DNA from 4 places in the Franconibacter daqui genome. Region 2 is predicted to be linked to each of the others. Evidence: predicted binding sites of a transcription regulator. Region 2 holds the regulator's gene; each other region holds the start of a gene.
What was found. The regulator PurR, encoded in region 2, represses purine synthesis genes. The targets are predictions, from matches to a motif close to CANGCAAACGTTTGCNTG.

Region 1 (5,358 bases), on a different contig from region 2:
TTCCACGCGGCCGACGGAATCGGCAATCAGCGTTTCAATCTCTTTTGCCGCTCCGGCGCTGCGGCTGGCGAGATTACGCACTTCGCCCGCCACGACGGCGAAGCCCCGCCCCTGTTCGCCCGCGCGCGCCGCTTCCACCGCCGCGTTTAGCGCCAGAATGTTGGTCTGAAAAGCGATGCTGTTGATGACGCTGGTGATATCCGCAATTTTCTTCGAGCTGCCGGAAATGCCTTCCATGGTGCTCACTACGCTCCCGACCAGCGTGCCGCCTTTGCTGGCGGTGTTCGAGGCGGTCTGCGCAAGATCGCTTGCCTGGCGAGCGTTATCGGCGTTGAGTTTTACCGTAGCGGTGAGCTGTTCCATGCTGGCGGCCGTCTCTTCAAGCGCCGAGGCCTGCTCTTCAGTACGCGAAGAGAGATCGTTATTGCCCGCTGAAATCTCCGCCGCGCCGCGCCAGATATTCTCGCTACCGCTGCGAATGGCGCTTACCGCCTCGCGCAGGCTGTCCTGCATCGCCGTTAACAGCGGCACAAGCTTGCCTACGCAGTTGCGGCCCATCTCCTGCACCGGCTGGCTGAGATCGCCTTCGGCAATCAGACGGAAGTGATGGCGAATGCGGTCGAGCGGCTTCACCAGCATGACAACCAGATAGCGGTCGGTCAGCAGCAGCAACAGCAGGCCGATAATCACCGCGACGATAATAATGGCTTTTGTCATCTGAGTGAGTGAATCCACCCGCACGCGCGCCTCGTCAAGGCGGGCGCTGGCCGTGGCGGTGAACTTTTCCGCCGCCGCGCCGAAAGCCCGGCTCAACGCTGGCGTAACGTTATTCGCCTGCGCGCGATACTGCTCAAGCGTGCCTTCCCGCGCGAGCTTCATTTGTGGCGCAACCCCTTCGTCCAGCAGTTTCTGCCAGTTATTGATGGTCTGCTGCGAGACGGCGACATCCATTGGTCCGGGGGAGAGGCGTTTAAACGTCTCAAGCTGCTTCGTCATCCCCTCCAGCGCCTGTTGCGCCGGGGCAAAAGCGCTGGCATCGGGCGAGCCGCCAGCAGCTTTCGTCTCCATCACGCGGGAAAGCCGCGTGACGAAGCGAAAATACTGATCGTTGCCTTTACTGAGCACGCTCATCTGCGTCACCAGTTCACGATCCACCTCGTTACCCTTGCCAAGTTGCGAAAGCGAGTACGCGCTGTAGAGACCGACGCCCAGCCATAGCAGGCAGAACAACCCCAGCACGGCGAGCATGACTGAACGTATCGAAAAATTTTTGAGCAAACCCATAATCAATTCCCTGCCTGAAAGGAGTGTGGCCCGAAGGCCTTCCACCCGGTTATCGGCAGGGAGACGGGAACTTGTAACGATTTGTTATGGAACTGTGGTCTGACTTCTGTTCTGGTCATGTTCCTGAAAAACCGCTTTTGCGGTAAACATCGCATTCAGCGCCGCCGGAAACCCGGCGTAAAGCGACATCTGGATAATAACCTCAATCAACTCTTCCCGCGTGCAGCCCACATTAAGCGCGGCGTGAAGATGCACCGCCAGCTGCGGCTGCGCGTGGCCAAGTGCGGTAAGCGCGGCGACGGTGGCAAGCTCCCGGCTTTTTAGATCCAGTCCCGGGCGGCTGTAAACATCGCCAAAGCCGTATTCAATAACGTAGCGGCCCAGATCCGGCGCGATGTCGGCCAGCGCGGCAATGACCTTTTCTCCTGCGGCGCCGTCGATTTCCGTCAGGCGCGCCAGGCCCGTTTCATAACGTGATGCAGTCATGTTGTTCTCCTCATGGTGTTGATAAGAACAACGGTAAACCTTCGAGTAAACTCCAGGTCAAGCGCGGTTTTTTAAAAGCTCCCGGTCGTACCAGGCCATCTTTTCCTTCAGCCGCTCCAGATGAACGACCTGCTCAGCCAGTCGCCGCTCCAGCCTTTCGGCATGCTCCGCCAGCAAGGCGCGACGCTCGGCGGCGGTACCCTCGCCCTGGCTTCGCAGCGCGGCATAGCGCTGGATCTCCTCAAGCGGCATATCCGTCGCTTTGAGCCGTCGGATAAACGCCGCCCAGTCGATGTCGCTCTGGCGATAGTCGCGGTGGCCCGCCGCGTTGCGCCCCGGAACCAGTAATCCCAGCTTTTCATAGTAGCGCAGGGTATGCGCCGTAAGACCGGTGAGTTCAGCAAATGCCTGTATCCGCATATCGCCTCCAGACCAATAAAAAAGGCCGCACAAGGCGGCCTCTGTTTTGCAATAACGCTTATGCGTAAACCGGGAAACGCGCGCAAATATCCAGCACTTTCTGCTTGATGCGCTCAATGGTCGCTTCGTCGTTGATATTGTCCAGCACGTCGCACATCCAGCCAGCCAGCTCCTGCACTTCCGCTTCTTTGAAGCCGCGACGGGTTACCGCCGGAGAACCGATACGGATACCGGAAGTCACAAACGGGCTCTTCGGATCGTTCGGCACGCTGTTTTTGTTAACGGTGATGTTGGCGCGGCCGAGCGCGGCGTCCGCCTCTTTACCGGTCAGGTTCTTATCTACCAGATCCAGCAGGAACAGGTGGTTTTCAGTACCGCCAGATACCACTTTGTAGCCACGGTTCAGGAACACTTCCACCATCGCTTTGGCGTTTTTCGCAACCTGCTGCTGGTAGGTTTTGAACTCCGGCTCCATCGCTTCTTTCAACGCCACCGCTTTCGCCGCGATAACGTGCATCAGCGGGCCGCCCTGCGCGCTCGGGAACACCGCAGAGTTCAGTTTTTTGTACAGCTCTTCGCTGCCGCCTTTGGCGAGGATCAGACCGCCGCGCGGGCCCGCCAGCGTTTTGTGCGTGGTGGTGGTCACAACGTGCGCATGCGGAACCGGGTTCGGGTAAACGCCTGCGGCAATGAGGCCCGCCACGTGCGCCATGTCAACGAACAGGTACGCGCCGATGCTGTCGGCGATTTCACGCATTTTCGCCCAGTCAACGATACCGGAGTAAGCGGAGAAGCCGCCGATGATCATCTTCGGCTTGTGCTCTTTAGCCTGCTTCGCCATGTCTTCGTAGTCAATTTTACCGGACTCATCGATACCGTAAGGGATGATGTTGTAGAGCTTGCCGGAGAAGTTAACCGGAGAGCCGTGCGTCAGGTGGCCGCCCTGCGCCAGGTTCATACCCAGCACGGTATCGCCCGGTTGCAGCAGCGCGGTGTAGACCGCGAAGTTCGCCTGGGAGCCAGAGTGCGGCTGGACGTTGGCGTAGTCTGCGCCAAACAGTTCTTTCGCGCGGTCGATAGCCAGTTGCTCAACGATGTCGACATATTCGCAGCCGCCGTAGTAGCGCTTGCCCGGATAGCCTTCGGCATATTTGTTGGTCAGCTGAGAGCCCTGAGCCTGCATTACGCGCGGGCTGGTGTAGTTTTCGGAGGCGATCAGTTCAATGTGCTCTTCCTGACGTACTTTCTCTTGCTCCATCGCCTGCCAAAGTTCGGCATCATAATCGGCAATGTTCATTTCACGCTTTAACATCCGCATCTCCTGACTCAGCTAACGGTAAATTTACTGCATTTTGAAGGGCCCTTGCAGGCAACGCGCAACAGTGTAAACCGCCTGACCGGTATTGACAAAGATTTTTACGCAAACGTTTGGCATGCCGCAGGACAAGGCCCTGCCGCGCTTTAGTCAAGCCAGTGAATCACGATTTCTTTTCAGCTTTGTGATGCAGATTTCTCAACATCCCGCCCCGTTTCGCCTGTAAAGAGAAAAACCCTTTACACGGCAGGGAGACCTTTTATAAGATGCATTTAAAATACAACTTATAGATATTTCTCTTTGTTAAGGAAGCTGCCATGCTTGATGCACAAACCATCGCCGTTGTGAAATCCACTATCCCCCTGCTCGCCGCTACCGGCCCGAAACTCACCGCCCACTTTTACGACCGGATGTTTACTCACAACCCGGAACTGAAAGAGATTTTCAACATGAGCAACCAGCGCAACGGCGACCAGCGCGAAGCACTGTTCAACGCCATTTGCGCTTACGCTACTCACATTGAAAACCTCGCGGCGCTGCTGCCGGCGGTGGAAAAAATCGCCCAGAAGCACACCAGCTTTCAGATTAAACCCGAGCAGTACAATATTGTCGGCGGTCATCTGCTCGCCACGCTGGATGAGATGTTCAGCCCGGGCCAGGAAGTGCTGGACGCCTGGGGCAAAGCGTACGGTGTGTTAGCCCAGGTGTTTATCAACCGCGAAGCGCAGATTTATCAGGACAACGCGGCGAAAACCGGCGGCTGGGAAGGGACCCGCGCGTTTCGCATCGTTGAGAGAAAACCGCAAAGCGCGATTATCACAAGCTTCGAATTCGAGCCGGTGGACGGCCAGCCGGTGGCGGATTATCTGCCAGGCCAGTATGTAGGGGTGTGGATCAAACCCGACGGGTTCGCGCATCAGGAGATTCGCCAGTACTCGCTCACACGCAAGCCGAATGGCAAAACTTACCGCATCGCGGTCAAGCGCGAGGGCGAAGGTCAGGTTTCTAACTGGTTGCATAACGCAGCAAAAGTGGGCGATGTGGTGCAGCTTGCCGCGCCAGCAGGCGATTTCTTTATGCAGGTTGCGCCGACCACACCGGTCACGTTGATTTCCGCAGGCGTTGGTCAGACGCCGATGCTGGCGATGCTCGATACCCTTTCCCAGGCAAAACACCCGGCGCAGGTAAACTGGTTCCACGCAGCGGAACAGGGTGATGTGCATGCGTTCGCCGACGAAGTGGCGCGGCTTGGCGCCGAGCTGCCGCGCTTTACCCGCCATATCTGGTACCGTTCGCCTTCTGAGGCAGACCGCGAGGCGGCGCGCTTTCAGAGCGAAGGGCTGATGGAGCTTGGTCTGCACGAAGGGCATTTCAGCGCGCCGGAAATGCAGTTTTACCTTTGCGGCCCGGTGGCGTTTATGCAATTCGCCGCAGAGCAACTGGTAGCGCTGGGCGTAAGCAGCGAGCGCATTCACTACGAGTGCTTTGGGCCGCATAAGGTGCTTTAACGCAATGCGGCGGGGCGTGTGCTTACCCGCCGTGAGCGTGGCGCCAATGCGCCGGGCGTGAATCCCACTCTCTCACGCCCATAAAAAAGGCAGGTCCAACGACCTGCCTTTTTGTTGAAGCAACGCGCCGTTAGATAGCCGCGTCGTCTTCTTCGCCGGTGCGGATGCGCACCACGCGCGCCACATCGAAAACGAAAATTTTGCCGTCGCCGATTTTACCGGTCTGGGCGGTGCGAATAATGGTGTCCACGCAGGTATCGACAATATCGTCGGTCACCACAATCTCAATTTTCACTTTCGGCAGAAAATCGACCATATACTCAGCGCCGCGGTAAAGCTCGGTAT
Region 2 (5,358 bases):
TCGATAACGATATCGCAACCGCCGACCAGTTCGCCATCCACCCACAGCTGCGGGAAGGTCGGCCAGTTAGCGTATTTCGGCAGCTCGGCGCGGATATCCGGGTTTTGCAGAATATCCACGTAAGCGAAGCGCTCGCCGCAGGCGGAAAGCGCCTGCACGGCCTGGGCGGAGAAGCCACAGCTTGGCAGCTTCGGCGAACCTTTCATATAAAGCAGGATGGGGTTTTGGGCGATCTGGCGCTGAATTTTTTCAAGGGTTGTGCTCATTGTCTTGCTTCCTCAAGCTTCTTAACGGCAGGAGCTTTTCATTGTAACGGCCGGGCGCAGATTTTGCGCTGACCGCCACGCCCGTAGCCGGGGTTAAACATTCATTAAGAATAACACTTTTATGTCGCCGATCGGCATACTATCTTTGCCGACAGCTCGCTTTACATACCGACAACGCGACGCGGGAAAGCGGAAAAATGCACATTTTTTTTGCGCTTGATAACGAAACGTATCGATGACGGCAAATGGCTATTAACTTTTGTCATTTTTTTAGATTAGAATCGGCTGGTTTTTAAAAAATCATACGCGGGCACGATTGCCGCCATCATCAGGGGAATGCTCAGTGGCGCGGATTAATAAAATCACCATCACGCTCTGTGCTCTATTTTTTACCAGTCTGACACTGAGTCCGTTAACGCACGCTTCAGAAAACGCGCGTCCGTCGGCTATTCAAAAGGCGCATAACGCTAAAACTAAGAAGCAAAGCAGCCAGATTAAAACCACCAGCAAGCAAAAATCCTCAGGCAAAACCTCTACTAAGCGCGTCGCCTCTTCTTCCAGCAAAAAAGCCAAAGCGTCAGCATCCGGTAAAACACTCGCCCGGCGCGGTAAAATCTCCTCTTCTGACTTAACGCTGAAAGGCAAAAAAGCGCAGACGCTGGCCTACACCGAGCAGTGCACCAAACGCAAAGGTCATAAAAAACGCTGTGTGAAAGTTAAATCGGACCAGCCGACCACCATCGCCGCAGCGCATAAGCTTCGCGTGCAGAAAGCGCAAAAAACGGCGCTGACTAAGCTAATGGGCCAGATAGGCAAGCCTTATCGCTGGGGCGGTACCTCGCCGCGCACCGGCTTTGATTGCAGCGGGCTCATCTACTACGCCTATAAGGATTTGGTGAAATTCCGCATTCCGCGCACCGCGAATGAGATGTACCACCTGCGCGACGCCGCCCCGGTTGACCGAGGCGAGCTGGAGAGCGGCGATCTGGTCTTCTTCCGCACTCAGGGGCGCGGCACCGCCGATCACGTGGGCGTTTATGTCGGCAACGGCAAGTTTATCCAGTCTCCGCGCAGCGGTCGGGATATTCAGATAACTTCACTGAGCGAAGATTACTGGCAGCGTCACTATGTTGGCGCGCGTCGGGTGATGACGCCGCGCACCATCCGCTGAATTTTAAACAAAAAAAAGGGAAGCCTGCGCTTCCCTTTTTTATTTATTCCGCCGCGAAGGCTTTTTCAGCATTGCGCCGTGAGGAAAAGAGGACCAGCAGCAGCCCCAGCGCGGCGATAATCGCCCCCATTACCGGTACAAAGCTGTAGCCAAGACCCGCCTGGATAACCGCGCCGCCTGCCGCCGCCCCCAGCGCGTTGCCGAGGTTGAACGCGCCGATGTTCACCGAAGAAGAAAGGCCCGGCGCTTCGCTCGCCACGCGCATTACGCGCATCTGCAACGGCGGCACCACGGCAAAGGTCGCCGCACCCCAGATAACCATGCTCACCGCCGCGCCCACCTCGCTGCGCGCCAGCAGCGGGATAGCGGCCATAATCACAATCAGCAGCAGCAGGAAGCCTTTAAGCGTGCCGTTGACCGAACGATCCGCCAGACGCCCGCCAAGGTAGTTGCCAATTGAGAAGCCTACGCCAATCAGCACCAGCATGCCGGTAATAAATGCAGGCGTAGCGTCAGTCACTTTATGCAGCACTGGCGCAATATAGGTATAAAGCGTAAACATCGCGCCAGCGCCGAGCACCGTCGTCAGCAACGCGCTGACCACCTGCGGGCGCATCAGCACGGCCAGTTCGCTCTTCACATCGGGGCGTTCGCCCGCGCTGCCTTTCGGCAAGGAGAAAAAGAGGCTTATCATAGAGACGACGCCCAGCCCGGCGGTCGCCAGGAATGACATGCGCCAGCCGATAACTTCGCCAAGCCAGGTCGCCGCTGGCACGCCGCCGATGTTGGCGATAGTCAGTCCCATAAACATGGTTGCTACCGCGCTCGCTTGCTTATGTTTCGGCACCACGCTTGCCGCCACGACGGACCCCAGCCCAAAGAAAGCGCCATGGTTGAGGCTGGTGAGGATGCGCGACGCCAGCAGCGTGCCGTAATCCGGCGAAATGGCCGAGAGGACGTTGCCGACGGTAAAAATCGCCATCAGGAAGATAAGCGCGTTGCGGCGCGAGCGGTGCGATAGCAGCAGCGTCATCAGCGGCGCGCCAACCATCACCCCTATCGCATAGGCGCTAATCAACATGCCAGCGGCGGGTATAGACACATCAACGCCTTTCGCGATAACCGGCAGCAACCCCATTGGCGAGAACTCGGTGGTGCCGATACCAAAAGCGCCAATCGCCAGCGCCAGTAAAGGAAAATTAACTCTCATGCAAAACTCCAGACAAAACGAGAGAGCGTCAGCGGCGGTTGCGCAACTGACAAGAACGGAATGCCAATCAGCATGTCAGATATAGCTTTGGGACAGAAGTCACAAGAATCGCAAAAGATATTTGCGATTTTGTTAAGGGTGTAGCTTTTTTGTTATTTGCTAATGATTACCCGAACGGGCAATAAAAGAAAGGACAACGTGGGGATTTATAAGGAAAAATGATGAGGAGAGGGAAAGTTAACCCCTCTCCCGACAAGCGAATCAGTGCATTACCGCCGTCAGCGCCGAAGCCACAATCAGACCCAGCACAACGACGGTGGTGACCAGCGAAAATTTCAGTTCGGTACTCATTTGTTCTCCTTTTTAACCCTACAAAAAGCGGGTGCGCTTCATTTTTACATAGTCCAACGCAAAAATCCTCTTTGATTTAGTCTGATATGCGTTTTCCCTCTTCCCCTTTTGCGCAAGATCGGCCAAAATTCTCGGCTAATTTATTATGTACCGGCCATTACCCCCCTCTCCTTCCAGCCGAACTGGCTTTTCCCGGCCTGATGCAACGTTTTCGTTGCCGCAAGGGGGTAGCGTAGGCAAACGTTTAACCAGCGTTTTTTCAGGAAGTTAGGGCATGGTCTGGAGTGACAACTAATGGCAACAATTAAAGACGTCGCGAAGCGAGCAAACGTTTCCACTACAACTGTATCACATGTAATTAACAAAACCCGTTTTGTCGCGGAAGAGACGCGCAACGCGGTATGGGCGGCAATTAAAGAACTGCACTACTCGCCGAGCGCCGTGGCGCGCAGTCTTAAGGTTAACCACACCAAATCCATCGGTCTGCTTGCGACCAGCAGCGAGGCGCCCTATTTCGCAGAGATCATCGAAGCGGTGGAAAACAGCTGTTTCGCCAAGGGTTACACGCTGATTCTTGGCAACGCTCATAACAACCTGGAAAAACAGCGCGCTTACCTGTCGATGATGGCGCAAAAACGCGTCGACGGCCTGCTGGTAATGTGCTCCGAATACCCGCAGTCGCTGCTCAGCATGCTGGAAGAGTACCGTCACATTCCTATGGTGGTGATGGACTGGGGCGAGGCAAAAGCGGATTTCACCGACTCGGTAATCGATAACGCTTTCCAGGGCGGATATATCGCCGGGCGCTATTTAATCGAACGCGGTCATCGCGAAATTGGCGTTATCCCGGGGCCGCTTGAGCGCAACACCGGCGCGGGCCGCCTGGCAGGCTTTATGAAGGCGCTGAAGGAAGCGATGATCTCAATGCCGGAAAACTGGATTGTCCAGGGCGACTTCGAGCCGGAATCGGGCTACCGCGCCATGCAGCAGATGCTTTCGCAGCCGCATCGCCCCACCGCAGTCTTTTGCGGCGGCGATATCATGGCGATGGGCGCGATTTGCGCCGCCGACGAGATGGGGCTGCGCGTACCGCACGATATTTCTATTATCGGCTATGACAACGTGCGCAACGCCCGTTATTTCAGCCCGGCGCTGACCACTATTCATCAGCCGAAAGAGACTCTCGGCCAGACGGCGTTCAACATGCTGCTGGACCGTATTGTCAACAAGCGTGAAGAGTCGCAGACCATTGAAGTCCATCCGCGTCTGATTGAGCGCCGCTCCGTGGCGGACGGTCCCTTCCGCGACTATCGCCGCTAATCCTGCCGGGGGCCGGTTAATCCGGCTCCCGCAACCACTCCCGGTTCAACGTCTCACTGTCGCCTAAATAATCCAACAGCCACTGCAACGCCGGAGAGGCGTCGTTTTGCCGCCACGTCAGGCAACAGGCGGCGTCCGGGAACGGGTTTTCCAGCATCAGCGCCCGCCACTCGCCGCGTTTAAGCCACGGGCGCGCGAAATGCGACGGCACCATGCCGACGCACAAACCCGCGCTCAGGCAATCCGCCGCTGAAGGCCAGTCCGGCACAATCACCCGACGCTGGTTATCCAGCAGCCAGGTAATGCGCTTGGGCAGCGAACGCGACGTATCCTCCAGCACCAGCGAGGGCCATTCGCGCAGCTGGTCGTCACTAAGCGGCGCGTTCTGTTGCGCAAGAGGGTGCTGGCTTGCCACCACGCAATGCCAGCTCAACATGCCCATATCCCTAAATGCATAGCGGCCGCCTACCGGAATCGCCTGCGTCGCGCCAATCGCCACCTCCACACGTTCATCCGCCAGCGCGTCCCAGACGCCATTGAAAACCTCCTGAGAAATTTTCAGTTCGACATCGTTAAAATGCCGATAGAAATCCAGCACCAGCTGGCGGGTGCGTTCGGGGCGGACAATGTTATCGACAGCGATAGAAAGCTGCCCGCGCCAGCCGTTGGCTATTTGCTGGCACTGTTGACGCGTGATCATCATTTTTTTGATAACAGAACGCCCTTCTTTTAAAAACCAGGCGCCGGCGGGCGTGAGCACTACGTCACGATGGCGACGTTCAAAGAGCGGCACCGCCAGCCATTCCTCCAGTTGTCGCACCGTATAGCTGACGGCTGAGGGTACGCGGTGCAACTCCTGGGCCGCCGCGCTGAAACTTCCGCTGCGGGCAACCGCATCAACCACTTCCAGAGAATATTCGGACCACATGTTATGCCTGCAAAATTTTTGAACGCAATCGCCAAATATTAGCGTTTCACATTGCAGGCTGCACTCTTTACACTCGCGGTCTTCGTTAAAGCGTCATAAGAGGAACCTATGC
Region 3 (5,358 bases), 890 kb from region 2:
GCACGTTCAGCAGCGCGCAATCGTCGCCAATACCGGTTTCCACATCCAGGCGGGCCGTTCTGACGCGATCAAAGTAACGAGCAATCAATGAAAATTCGCCGCAAGCCATACGTTATGCCTCAGCAGGAAAAGAAGAAAGGGCCGGAAAACCGGCCCTGAGATTACTTTTTGTGGGGGCGGATCTGCGGGGCGGCTTTATCGAGAACGCCGTTGACGAACTTGTGGCTGTCTTCAGCGCCGAAGGTTTTCGCCAGTTCGATCGCTTCGTTGATGGCGACTTTGTAGGGCACATCGTCACGTTTAGAGAGTTCGAACAGGGCGATACGCAGCACCGCTTTCTCGACCTGGCCCAGCTCTTCGAGCTGACGGGACAGGTAAGGCTTCATCAGCCCATCGAGATATGCGCTGTTGGTCGCCACCCCGGAGAGCAGTTCGCGGAAATACATGACGTCCACATCTTTTACGTCCTGTTCCGCCAGGAACTGGTATTCAACATCAGCGATGTCGTTCTGGGACAACTGCCAGGAGTAGAGCGCCTGGACGGCACACTCACGGGCGCGGCGACGAGCAGCAGGTTTCACGGAATTCCCCTTACAAAATTCAGGCTTGGATAGCTTTCAGGACATTAATCATTTCAAGCGCGGTCAGCGCCGCTTCGGCGCCTTTGTTGCCGGCTTTGGTGCCAGCGCGTTCGATGGCTTGTTCAATACTTTCAGTGGTGAGTACGCCAAAGGCTACCGGGATTTCGCTCTCCTGGGCTACGTGAGCCAGGCCATTGCTGGCGCCGCCTGCCACATATTCAAAGTGGGCGGTGCCGCCGCGAATCACCGTACCGAGCGCGATAACCGCGTCGTATTTACCGGTTTTTGCCAGCGCCTGCGCCGCGAGCGGCAGTTCATATGCGCCTGGCACCCAAACCACGGTGATATTTTCATCTTTTACCTGGCCGATGCGCTTGAGCGCATCGACAGCGCCTTCAAGCAGGCTGTCGTTGATGAAGTTGTTAAAACGCGCGATGGTGATGGCGACGCGAGCGTCCGGGGCAGCAACGGTAGCTTCAATAATGTTCATACTCTTACCTTAGGGTTATGTAGCCCCCGCAGGGGGGCGGATTTTATCATAATCTTTGCAGCACTGCTTACGTTTTACCGCACCGGTTTCACGCAGGCGTTAAATGCAGACAGATATCAGGGCCAACGGGACGTATCTCGTTGAATGCAAACTGCGGCGCATCGGCAAGCCGCTCAAGGCCCGGCAGTTGAAAAAGACCGCGCGCATTATCGCCCAGCAGCGTCGGCGCGAGGTAGACGATAAGCTCATCCACCAGCCCCGCCTGCAGCAGCGCGCCCGCAAGCTGCGCGCCAGCTTCCACCCAGACGCTGTTAATCTGCCGCTTGCCAAGCTGCATCATCAGCAACACCAGGTCGAGGCGGCCGTTATGCTCCGGCACAATCAGCTGTTCGACGCTCTGCGGCCATAGCGCGTCATCCGCCCGGGTGCGCGCAAGCCAGGTTTCTCCCGGCTGCTGCACAACGCGATGCTGCGGCGTAACGCGGTTATGGCTGTCGATAATCACGCGCAGCGGCTGGCGAAGATTCTCCTGAGGATAAAGCGCCTGCGTATCCGCGCCGAGCTCTTCCCGGCGCACCGTCAGCGCCGGGTCGTCCGCCAGCACCGTTGCGCTGGTGGAGAGAATGGCGTGGCTCTGCGCGCGCAGACGCTGTACGTCGCGGCGCGCTTGCGGTGAGGTTATCCACTGGCTTTCGCCGTTCGCCATCGCCGTGCGGCCGTCGAGCGACGCGCCAAGCTTCAACTGAATATAAGGAAAGCCGGTGCGCATGCGTTTAAGAAAACCTTTATTAAGCCGCTCGGCTTCACTCATCATCAGCCCGTGGCTGACTTCGACGCCCGCCTGTTGCAAGCGATAAAGGCCGCGCCCCGCGACCTGAGGATTCGGGTCCTGCATCGCCGCGACGACACGGGTTACTCCCGCCGCAATCAGCGCTTCGCAGCAGGGCGGCGTGCGCCCATGATGACTGCAGGGCTCAAGCGTGACGTACGCCGTCGCGCCTCGCGCTTTCTCCCCAGCCATCCGTAATGCATGCACTTCCGCATGCGGCTCGCCCGCCCGCAGGTGAAACCCCTCGCCGACGATGTCGCCATCCTTAACAATGACACAACCGACGTTAGGGTTAGGATGCGTGGTAAAGCGTCCGCGGCTCGCAAGCTTAAGCGCGCGCGCCATGTAAATTTCATCGGACATGCGTTAATCCTGTAAGCGGGCGATCTCTTCGCCAAATTCGCGGATATCTTCGAAGCTGCGGTAGACCGAGGCGAAGCGGATATAAGCCACCTTATCGAGCTTTTTCAGCTGATCCATCACCAGGTTGCCGATCATTTTGCTGGGCACTTCGCGCTCGCCGGTGGCGCGCAGGTGCGATTTGATATGGTTGATAGCCATTTCCACGTCATCAGAGCTGACCGGACGCTTCTCCAGCGCCTTCTGCATGCCGCTGCGCAGCTTGTCTTCATTGAAAGGCTCGCGCACGTCATTGCTTTTTACCACGCGCGGCATAACCAGCTCCGCCACTTCAAAGGTGGTGAAGCGCTCGTGGCAGACCAGGCACTGGCGGCGGCGGCGAACCGAGGAACCTTCGCCTACCAGGCGGGAATCAATGACTTTGGTGTCCACAGCGAGACAAAATGGGCAATGCATAGCGCTTCCTGAAAGACAAAGTTAACTTCCCGTAGTTTACCCTGAACTGCCGGGACTACAAAGGCGCAACGTTTTGAGAATAAATCGCTATGGCAACAAGGGTAGCCCGTTCTACGCTTAGCAGAGGCTATTTTTAAGGAATTTCTACTATGACAAGACGTTACCTGAAGCTGTTAACCGCCGCCAGCGTGCTGGTGTTAAGTGCCTGCGCCCCGCAAAGCGAGGTGCGCCAGATGCACCAGAGCGTGAGCACGCTAAACAGCGAAATGACGCAGCTGAAAAAAGAGACTGTAAAAATCACCCAGCAAAACGCACTTAATGCGAAATCCGCCAGCGGCGTTTATTTGCTGCCGGGCGCCAATACCCCGGCGCGGCTCAACAGCCAGCTTGGCATGCTGCGCATGTCAGTAAGCAACATTAGCGCCACCGCGAATGGCACGCAGGCCACGCTGAATATTCATGGCGAATCAAACACGGCGCTGCCCTCTTTTACCGGCACCGTTGAATGGGGACAACTGCAGGGCACGACCGAAAATTACCAGGAAGTGAACGTGCAGAACCAGCAGTTCAGCGCCCCGGCGAGCCAGCTTGCGCCGAGCGATATCGCCATTCCGCTGACGCTCCATGGTATTACGCCGGAACAGCTGGGTTTCTTGCGTATCCACGATATTCAGCCGCTTTTGCAGGATTAACGCACTCACAGGCCGGCAGAGAAACCGGCCTTGCGTTTTGTTACAAAGCACAGCACAGAAAGCTTATCCCCCGCCTTGCCTTTTTCGCACAAATTTCATTCAACCGTCATCCTTTGATGCCGTTTTGTTTGGCTTGGAAAACCAAAGCCGCTAGAATCGCGACGTTCAATGTACGCAAACGTGAACGCAATCGATTACGTACATGAGAAGAATGTGAAACAACACATATTTTTGTGAGCGAGGATTTCTATAATAGGGGCCTCATCCAGACGGTAACGGTTGTTCGCGAATTACCGGGTGCGTTTTACTCTTCCCGCTTACGGGATTTCCTTAAAACAGTGGCATAATTATGAAAAAAATTATTCTGGCTGCCGGTGCTGCGCTGGCGCTTTCCGCTTCTTTCGCTGCAAACGCTGCTGATACCAGCAACAGCGAGTTCGTTTCTGACTGGTGGCACCAGAGCGTTAACGTTGTAGGGAGCTATCACACCCGCTTCGGACCGACTATCCGCAACGATACCTATCTGGAATACGAAGCCTTCGCTAAGAAAGACTGGTTTGATTTCTATGGTTACCTGGACGCTCCGGTGTTCTTCGGCGGCAACACCGACGCTAAAGGTATCTGGAACCATGGCTCCCCGCTGTTTATGGAAATCGAACCGCGTTTTTCTATCGACAAGCTGACCGGCACCAGCCTGGCGTTCGGTCCGTTTAAAGAGTGGTATTTCGCGAACAACTATATCTATGACATGGGTCGCAACGAGTCGGGCCGCCAGAGCACCTGGTATATGGGTCTGGGTACCGATATCGACACGGGCCTGCCGATGAGCCTCTCTCTGAACGTGTATGCTAAATACCAGTGGCAGAACTACGGGGCGGCAAACCAGAACGAGTGGGACGGTTACCGTTTCAAAGTGAAATACTTTGTGCCGATCACCCAGCTGTGGGGCGGCAACCTGAGCTATATCGGCTTCACCAACTTTGACTGGGGTTCAGACCTCGGCGATGAATCCGGTTATGCCCTGAACGGCGTGAAGTCGCGCACTAATGACTCCATCGCCTCCAGCCATATCCTGGCGCTGAACTATGACCACTGGCACTACTCCGTAGTGGCGCGTTACTGGCACAACGGCGGTCAGTGGAATGACGATGCTGAACTGGCCTTTACCCGCTACAACACCCGCACTACCGGCTGGGGTGGTTACCTGGTGGTCGGTTACAACTTCTGATTTGCCAACGCCAGCCGTTATCCAGCGGCTGGCTTTTTATTCCCTCTCCTTTTCCCGCTTTTCCCGCTTCTGCCGTCGTAAAAAGTCCTGTAGCGATAAATCCGCGCGCGGCGAAAACGCCCTGCCCGCAAGGCTTATGTCACTGCAGCGATCAAGCCGAAAGCAGCGGTAATCCTCACGGGTTTCGCACCAGCTCACCATGACCCAATGCTCGCCCCAGAAAGACAAACCGAGCGGATATATATTTCGCTGCGTCGCTCTCCCCTGCTCGTCCTGATAGCGGATATGTAAAACCTGAAGGCTATTGATAGCTTCATGGCAGACGTCAAACCAGCGGCGGACCTGGGGATAGCGGTCAAAATCGGGGGCCAGAATGCGGCTTCGTTCGGCGATGAGGCGCCGCTCGGGTGAGAGCACGGCAAGCAGCTTTTCATGAGCCGACTCCGCCGCCTGGGCCATCGCATTTCCGCTCCAGGTTTGCACCATTCTCAGCGCGGCGATCGTCGCTTCCACCTCCCCAGGCGTCAGCATTAACGGCGGCAGGTCGAAGCCGGCAAGCAGGCTGTAACCGCTCCCCGCCTCGCCCCGTACCGGCACGCCGGAAAGCGAAAGGTCCTGGATATCGCGATAAATAGTGCGCTCTGAAACCGCTAACCGCTCGGCCAGCAGCCGCGCGGTGACGTGTCGTTTTCCACGTAAAATCTGCACTATCTGAAAAAGCC
Region 4 (5,358 bases), on a different contig from region 2:
AAGCTCACCGGGCGATAGGGGTTCTCGATAAAATTAAAGACGCGGCGCACCTCGTTGGTAATGCGCGCATCGGCGGTCAGCAGCGAGTAGTCGGTATAAATGCGTGCGGTTTTCTCGTTAAAGTTACCAGTGCCGATATGGGCGTAACGCACCACTTCCTCTCCCTCTTTACGGGAGATAAGGAACAGTTTGGCGTGAATTTTAAGCCCGGGCGCGGAGAAAATAACATGCACGCCCGCCTCGGTGAGGCGTTTCGCCCAGTGGATATTCGCTTCTTCATCAAAGCGCGCCTGAAGCTCCACCACCACCGTCACTTTTTTGCCGTTGTGCGCCGCATGGATCATGGAGTCGATGATGCGGGAATCTTTCGCCACGCGGTAGATGTTGATCTTAATAGCCAGCACGCTTGGGTCGAACGACGCCTGGCGCAGTAGCTCCAGCACATGTTCGAAAGTGTGGTAGGGGTAGTAGAGCAGCACGTCGCGCTCGCGGATGGCGTCAAAGCCGTTGCGGAATTTATCAAACCAGATATGACGCAGGCGCGGCAGCGGCTTGTTCACCAGGTTCGCTTTGCCGACATTCGGGAAGCTGATGAAGTCTTTGAAGTTGTGATAACGGCCGCCTGGAATAATCGAGTCGTAGCGAGAAATAGAGAGCTTCTGACGCAACATTTCTACCATCGCGTCCGGCATATCGCGTTGATAAACAAAGCGTACCGGCTCAGCGGTCAAACGCTGCTTGAGGCTTGACGACATGAGTTCCAGCAGGCTCGACTCCATTTCATGCACTAAATCGTACTCGGCGTCGCGCGTCATTTTCATGGAGTAAGCGTTGAGCGCGTCGTAATCGAAAAAGCCCTTAAAGATGTCTTCCAGACAGAATCGCAGGATATTATCCAGAAGTATCATCGGCTTACGTCGACGCGGCGCTTCCGGCGGCAGGTTGACGAAGCGCGGTACTTTGTCGGAGGGGATCTCAAGTAGCGCATAACGAATTTCATCGCCGCGAATAATCTCCACCGCCAGATAGGTGTAATCGTCTTTCAGAAACTGAACGAGATCGGTGTCGCGGTTGATAAGCGTAGGGGTAATGTGCTGGCGCAGATAATGTTTGAAATAGTGGCGCAGCCAGGTTTGCTGATTCTCAGAAAGCTGTCTTTCGTTAATGAGGAAAATTTGATTGCGCGCCATCTCCAGCAGCAGATCGTTATACAGGCCGTCAAACTCCTGATCCGCTTTCAACACGCGGGACTGGATCTTGCCTAGCAGGTGGCGGGAATGTGAGTGTGAACCCTGCTCTTCGCTAATGATGATACGGCGCTTGAGTTCCGCGAAGCGCACCTTGTAAAACTCATCGAGGTTGTTGGAGTAAATCCCTAAAAAACGCATGCGCTCAATTAGCGGATTGCTTTTGTCCGCCGCCTCCTGGAGCACGCGCTCGTTGAAAGAGAGCCAACTCAGTTCTTTTTCGATATATAGCTTTTCCTGACCCATTACTACTCACACTCCGGTTTATTCACTCGGGACGTGGCAAATCCGTCTCAGCCGCTATTATGGCGAGCATTGCCGCACGATGTCCAACTGTGCCAGAGAAGTATGACAAGAAAGCGCGCGGCCTGCCGAAAATGGACTGAACATATTGAAAAAAGGGCCATTTGGCCCTTTTTATCATTCGTCTGCGGCGTGTCCCTGAGCGGGAAGCGGGAGTCCGTCCAGCCAGGCGGCGCCATCGCGCATCGCCAGACGTCCGTCGACATACCAGCTTACTACCAGCGGGTAAATGGCGTGTTCCTGATGCTGCACGCGGGCGGTTATCTCCTCTTCCGTGTCGCCCGGGAAAACCGGCACTTTCGCCTGCAAAATAACCGGCCCGCCGTCAAGTTCGTCGGTGACGAAATGTACCGAGGTGCCGTGCTCTTCGTCGCCGTTTTCCAGCACCTGGCGGTGCGTATGCAGGCCCGGATACTTCGGCAGCAGGGAAGGGTGAATATTGATAAGCCGCCCCTGATAGCGCGCGACAAAATCGGGACTGAGGATGCGCATATAGCCTGCCAGCACCACGAGGTCAGGCGCGTAGGCGTCGATCTCCTGCATAAGCTCGCGGTCGAAAGCTTCGCGGCTGGCGAACTGCGCCGCTGTCAGCGCATGGGCGGGAATGCCCGCCTCGCGCGCGCGCTCAAGGCCGAACGCGTCGGCCTTATTGCTGAACACCGCTTTAATGGCGCCGTTAATCCGCTTTGTCTCGCAGGCGTCGATAATCGCCTGCAGATTGCTTCCGTTGCCGGAAATAAGCACCACGATGTTTTTCATTACTCAATAACCACGCGCTGTTCGGAATCAGAAGCGTTGATGATACCGATTTTCCACGCCTTTTCACCTTTGCTGTTGAGCAGTTGCAGCGCGCTGTCCACCTCAGAGGCGGGCAGGGCGATAACCATGCCGACGCCGCAGTTGAAGGTGCGATACATCTCGTGACGGCTAACGTTGCCCGCCTGCTGCAGCCAGGTAAACACCGCCGGCCACTGCCATGACGACTCGTCGATAACGGCCTGGGTGTTATCCGGCAGCACGCGCGGAATATTCTCCCAGAAGCCGCCGCCTGTCAGGTGGGCGATAGCATGTACATCGGCTTTCTCAATCAGCTCCAGCACGGATTTGACATAAATGCGCGTCGGCGCCAGCAGGTGATCCGCCAGCGGTTTGCCTTCCAGTTCGGTAGCTTGCGGGTCCGCACCGCTCACCTCAAGGATTTTGCGCACCAGCGAATAGCCGTTGGAGTGCGGGCCGCTGGAGCCAAGGGCTATCAGTACATCGCCATCCGCCACTTTTGCGCCGTCGATAATTTCAGATTTTTCAACCACGCCCACGCAAAAGCCGGCGACGTCGTAATCTTCGCCGTGATACATGCCCGGCATTTCGGCGGTTTCGCCGCCTACCAGCGCGCAACCCGATTGCAGGCAGCCTTCGGCGATGCCGCTAATCACGCTGGAAGCCGTCTCCACGTCCAGTTTGCCGGTCGCGTAATAGTCGAGGAAAAAGAGCGGCTCGGCGCCCTGAACCACCAGGTCGTTAACGCACATGGCGACAAGGTCGATACCGATTGTGTCGTGACGCTTCAGATCCATCGCCAGGCGCAGCTTAGTGCCGACGCCGTCAGTGCCGGAGACCAGCACGGGCTCGCGATATTTTTGCGGCAGAGCGCACAGCGCGCCGAATCCGCCCAGTCCACCCATCACTTCCGGGCGGCGGGTCTTTTTCACTACGCCTTTGATGCGGTCAACCAGAGCGTTGCCTGCGTCAATATCTACACCGGCGTCTTTATAGCTGAGAGAGGTTTTATCGGTCACTGCACAATCCCCACGCGGTTGCGGTTGGTGGTATAAGAGAAAACGCGGCAATTCTAACAGCCAAGGCAAACGTTTGCTATCCCCTTCTCTTTGAGAAAGCGCTTCTGCCTTTGGCTGACTGATTCCCGTTCGCTTGATCGCGATCAAGCCCATTACGTATGGCGCGCGCTTGAAAAAGCGGTATAATCCGGCGATTTTTTTTTGTGGTAGCCACTTTTCTGGGGAGAAAGAGTATGAAGATCGTGGAAGTGAAACACCCACTCGTCAAACACAAGCTTGGCCTGATGCGCGAGCATGACATCAGCACCAAACGCTTTCGTGAACTCGCCTCTGAAGTCGGGAGCCTGCTGACCTACGAAGCGACCTCCGACCTGGCTACCGAAAAAGTAACCATCGAAGGCTGGAACGGCCCGGTGGAAGTTGAACAGATTAAAGGTAAGAAGATTACGGTCGTGCCTATCCTTCGCGCCGGGCTTGGCATGATGGAAGGGGTGCTGGAGCACGTGCCGAGCGCGCGCATCAGCGTGGTAGGCATCTACCGTGACGAAACCACGCTTGAGCCGGTGCCTTACTTCCAGAAACTGGTTTCGAATATCGACGAGCGCATGGCGCTGGTAGTCGACCCGATGCTGGCGACCGGCGGTTCGATGATAGCCACCATCGATCTGCTGAAAAAAGCGGGCTGCAGCAGCATCAAAGTGCTGGTGCTGGTAGCGGCGCCGGAAGGCATCGCGGCGCTGGAAAAAGCGCATCCGGACGTTGAGCTTTACACCGCTTCCATCGACAAAGGACTGAATGAGCACGGATACATTATTCCGGGCCTCGGCGATGCGGGCGACAAGATATTTGGTACGAAATAAAAAATGAGCCGACTTTGATAGTCGGCTTTTTTTTGGTCCAGCAACATAACATTTGCACACAACGACACTTGAGGAAAACACTATGACGCGCCGTGCTATCGGGGTAAGTGAAAGACCGCCGCTTTTACAGACTATCCCGCTTAGTTTGCAGCACCTGTTCGCCATGTTTGGCGCTACCGTGCTGGTGCCAATCCTGTTTCATATTAACCCGGCTACCGTGCTGCTGTTCAACGGCATTGGTACGCTGCTTTATCTCTTTATTTGCAAAGGAAAAATTCCCGCTTATCTGGGCTCAAGCTTTGCCTTCATCTCACCGGTGCTGCTGCTGCTGCCGCTCGGTTATGAGATGGCGCTGGGCGGCTTTATCGTCTGCGGCGCGCTCTTTTGCCTGGTGGCGCTGATCGTGAAAAAAGCGGGAACCGGCTGGCTGGATGTGATGTTCCCGCCTGCGGCGATGGGCGCCATCGTCGCCGTTATCGGCCTTGAGCTGGCGGGCGTCGCCGCCAACATGGCAGGCTTGCTGCCGGCGCAAGGACAGACGGCGGACTCCACGACTATCACCATCTCGCTGGTAACGCTGGCGGTAACGGTATTCGGCTCCGTGCTGTTCCGCGGTTTCCTCGCCATTATCCCGATTTTGATTGGCGTGCTGGCGGGCTACGCGCTCTCTTTTGCGCTGGGCGTTGTGGACACCGCGCCTATCCAGCAGGCGCACTGGTTTGCATTGCCGACGTTCTACACCCCGCGTTTTGAATGGTTCGCCATCTTTACCATTCTGCCTGCGGCGCTGGTGGTTATCGCCGAACACGTCGGTCATCTGGTGGTGACGGCGAACATTGTGAAGAAAGATCTGCTGCGCGACCCGGGCCTGCACCGCTCGATGTTCGCCAACGGTTTCTCCACCATGATTTCCGGTTTCTTCGGCTCCACGCCGAACACCACTTATGGCGAGAATATCGGCGTAATGGCCATCACCCGCGTTTACAGCACCTGGGTTATCGGCGGCGCGGCTATTATCGCCATTCTGCTCTCTTGCGTAGGCAAGCTGGCCGCGGCGATTCAGATAATCCCGGTGCCGGTGATGGGCGGTGTTTCGCTGCTGCTTTACGGCGTAATTGGCGCCTCCGGCATCCGCGTGCTGATCGAATCCAA

Region 1: glyA (serine hydroxymethyltransferase) is a predicted target of PurR. The motif match lies at 3,608-3,625, and genes of this name have one in related genera.
Region 3: IEX01_RS00965 (nucleoside-specific channel-forming protein Tsx) is a predicted target of PurR. The motif match lies at 3,592-3,609, and genes of this name have one in related genera.
Region 4: purM (phosphoribosylformylglycinamidine cyclo-ligase) is a predicted target of PurR. The motif match lies at 3,409-3,426, and genes of this name have one in related genera.

Annotation. Positions count from the first base shown of each region.
Region 1 covers NZ_BMKJ01000005.1:41,005-46,362, reverse strand. The annotation lists gene IEX01_RS15895 (methyl-accepting chemotaxis protein) at 1-1,284, opposite strand, end outside; gene IEX01_RS15890 (carboxymuconolactone decarboxylase family protein) at 1,369-1,770, opposite strand; gene IEX01_RS15885 (MerR family transcriptional regulator) at 1,828-2,190, opposite strand; gene glyA (serine hydroxymethyltransferase) at 2,249-3,502, opposite strand; gene hmpA (NO-inducible flavohemoprotein) at 3,823-5,013, shown strand; gene glnB (nitrogen regulatory protein P-II) at 5,144-5,358, opposite strand, start outside.
Region 2 covers NZ_BMKJ01000001.1:1,096,340-1,101,697, reverse strand. The annotation lists gene grxD (monothiol glutaredoxin 4) at 1-266, opposite strand, end outside; gene IEX01_RS05260 (C40 family peptidase) at 610-1,437, shown strand; gene IEX01_RS05255 (MFS transporter) at 1,481-2,647, opposite strand; gene cydH (cytochrome bd-I oxidase subunit CydH) at 2,909-2,998, opposite strand; gene purR (HTH-type transcriptional repressor PurR) at 3,293-4,318, shown strand; gene punR (DNA-binding transcriptional activator PunR) at 4,335-5,246, opposite strand; gene punC (purine nucleoside transporter PunC) at 5,355-5,358, shown strand, end outside.
Region 3 covers NZ_BMKJ01000001.1:201,448-206,805, reverse strand. The annotation lists gene thiL (thiamine-phosphate kinase) at 1-109, opposite strand, end outside; gene nusB (transcription antitermination factor NusB) at 162-581, opposite strand; gene ribH (6,7-dimethyl-8-ribityllumazine synthase) at 601-1,071, opposite strand; gene ribD (bifunctional diaminohydroxyphosphoribosylaminopyrimidine deaminase/5-amino-6-(5-phosphoribosylamino)uracil reductase RibD) at 1,160-2,263, opposite strand; gene nrdR (transcriptional regulator NrdR) at 2,267-2,716, opposite strand; gene IEX01_RS00970 (SadB/YajI family lipoprotein) at 2,866-3,408, shown strand; gene IEX01_RS00965 (nucleoside-specific channel-forming protein Tsx) at 3,758-4,636, shown strand; gene IEX01_RS00960 (helix-turn-helix transcriptional regulator) at 4,673-5,358, opposite strand, start outside.
Region 4 covers NZ_BMKJ01000005.1:100,709-106,066, forward strand. The annotation lists gene ppk1 (polyphosphate kinase 1) at 1-1,493, opposite strand, end outside; gene purN (phosphoribosylglycinamide formyltransferase) at 1,668-2,309, opposite strand; gene purM (phosphoribosylformylglycinamidine cyclo-ligase) at 2,309-3,346, opposite strand; gene upp (uracil phosphoribosyltransferase) at 3,580-4,206, shown strand; gene uraA (uracil permease) at 4,289-5,358, shown strand, end outside.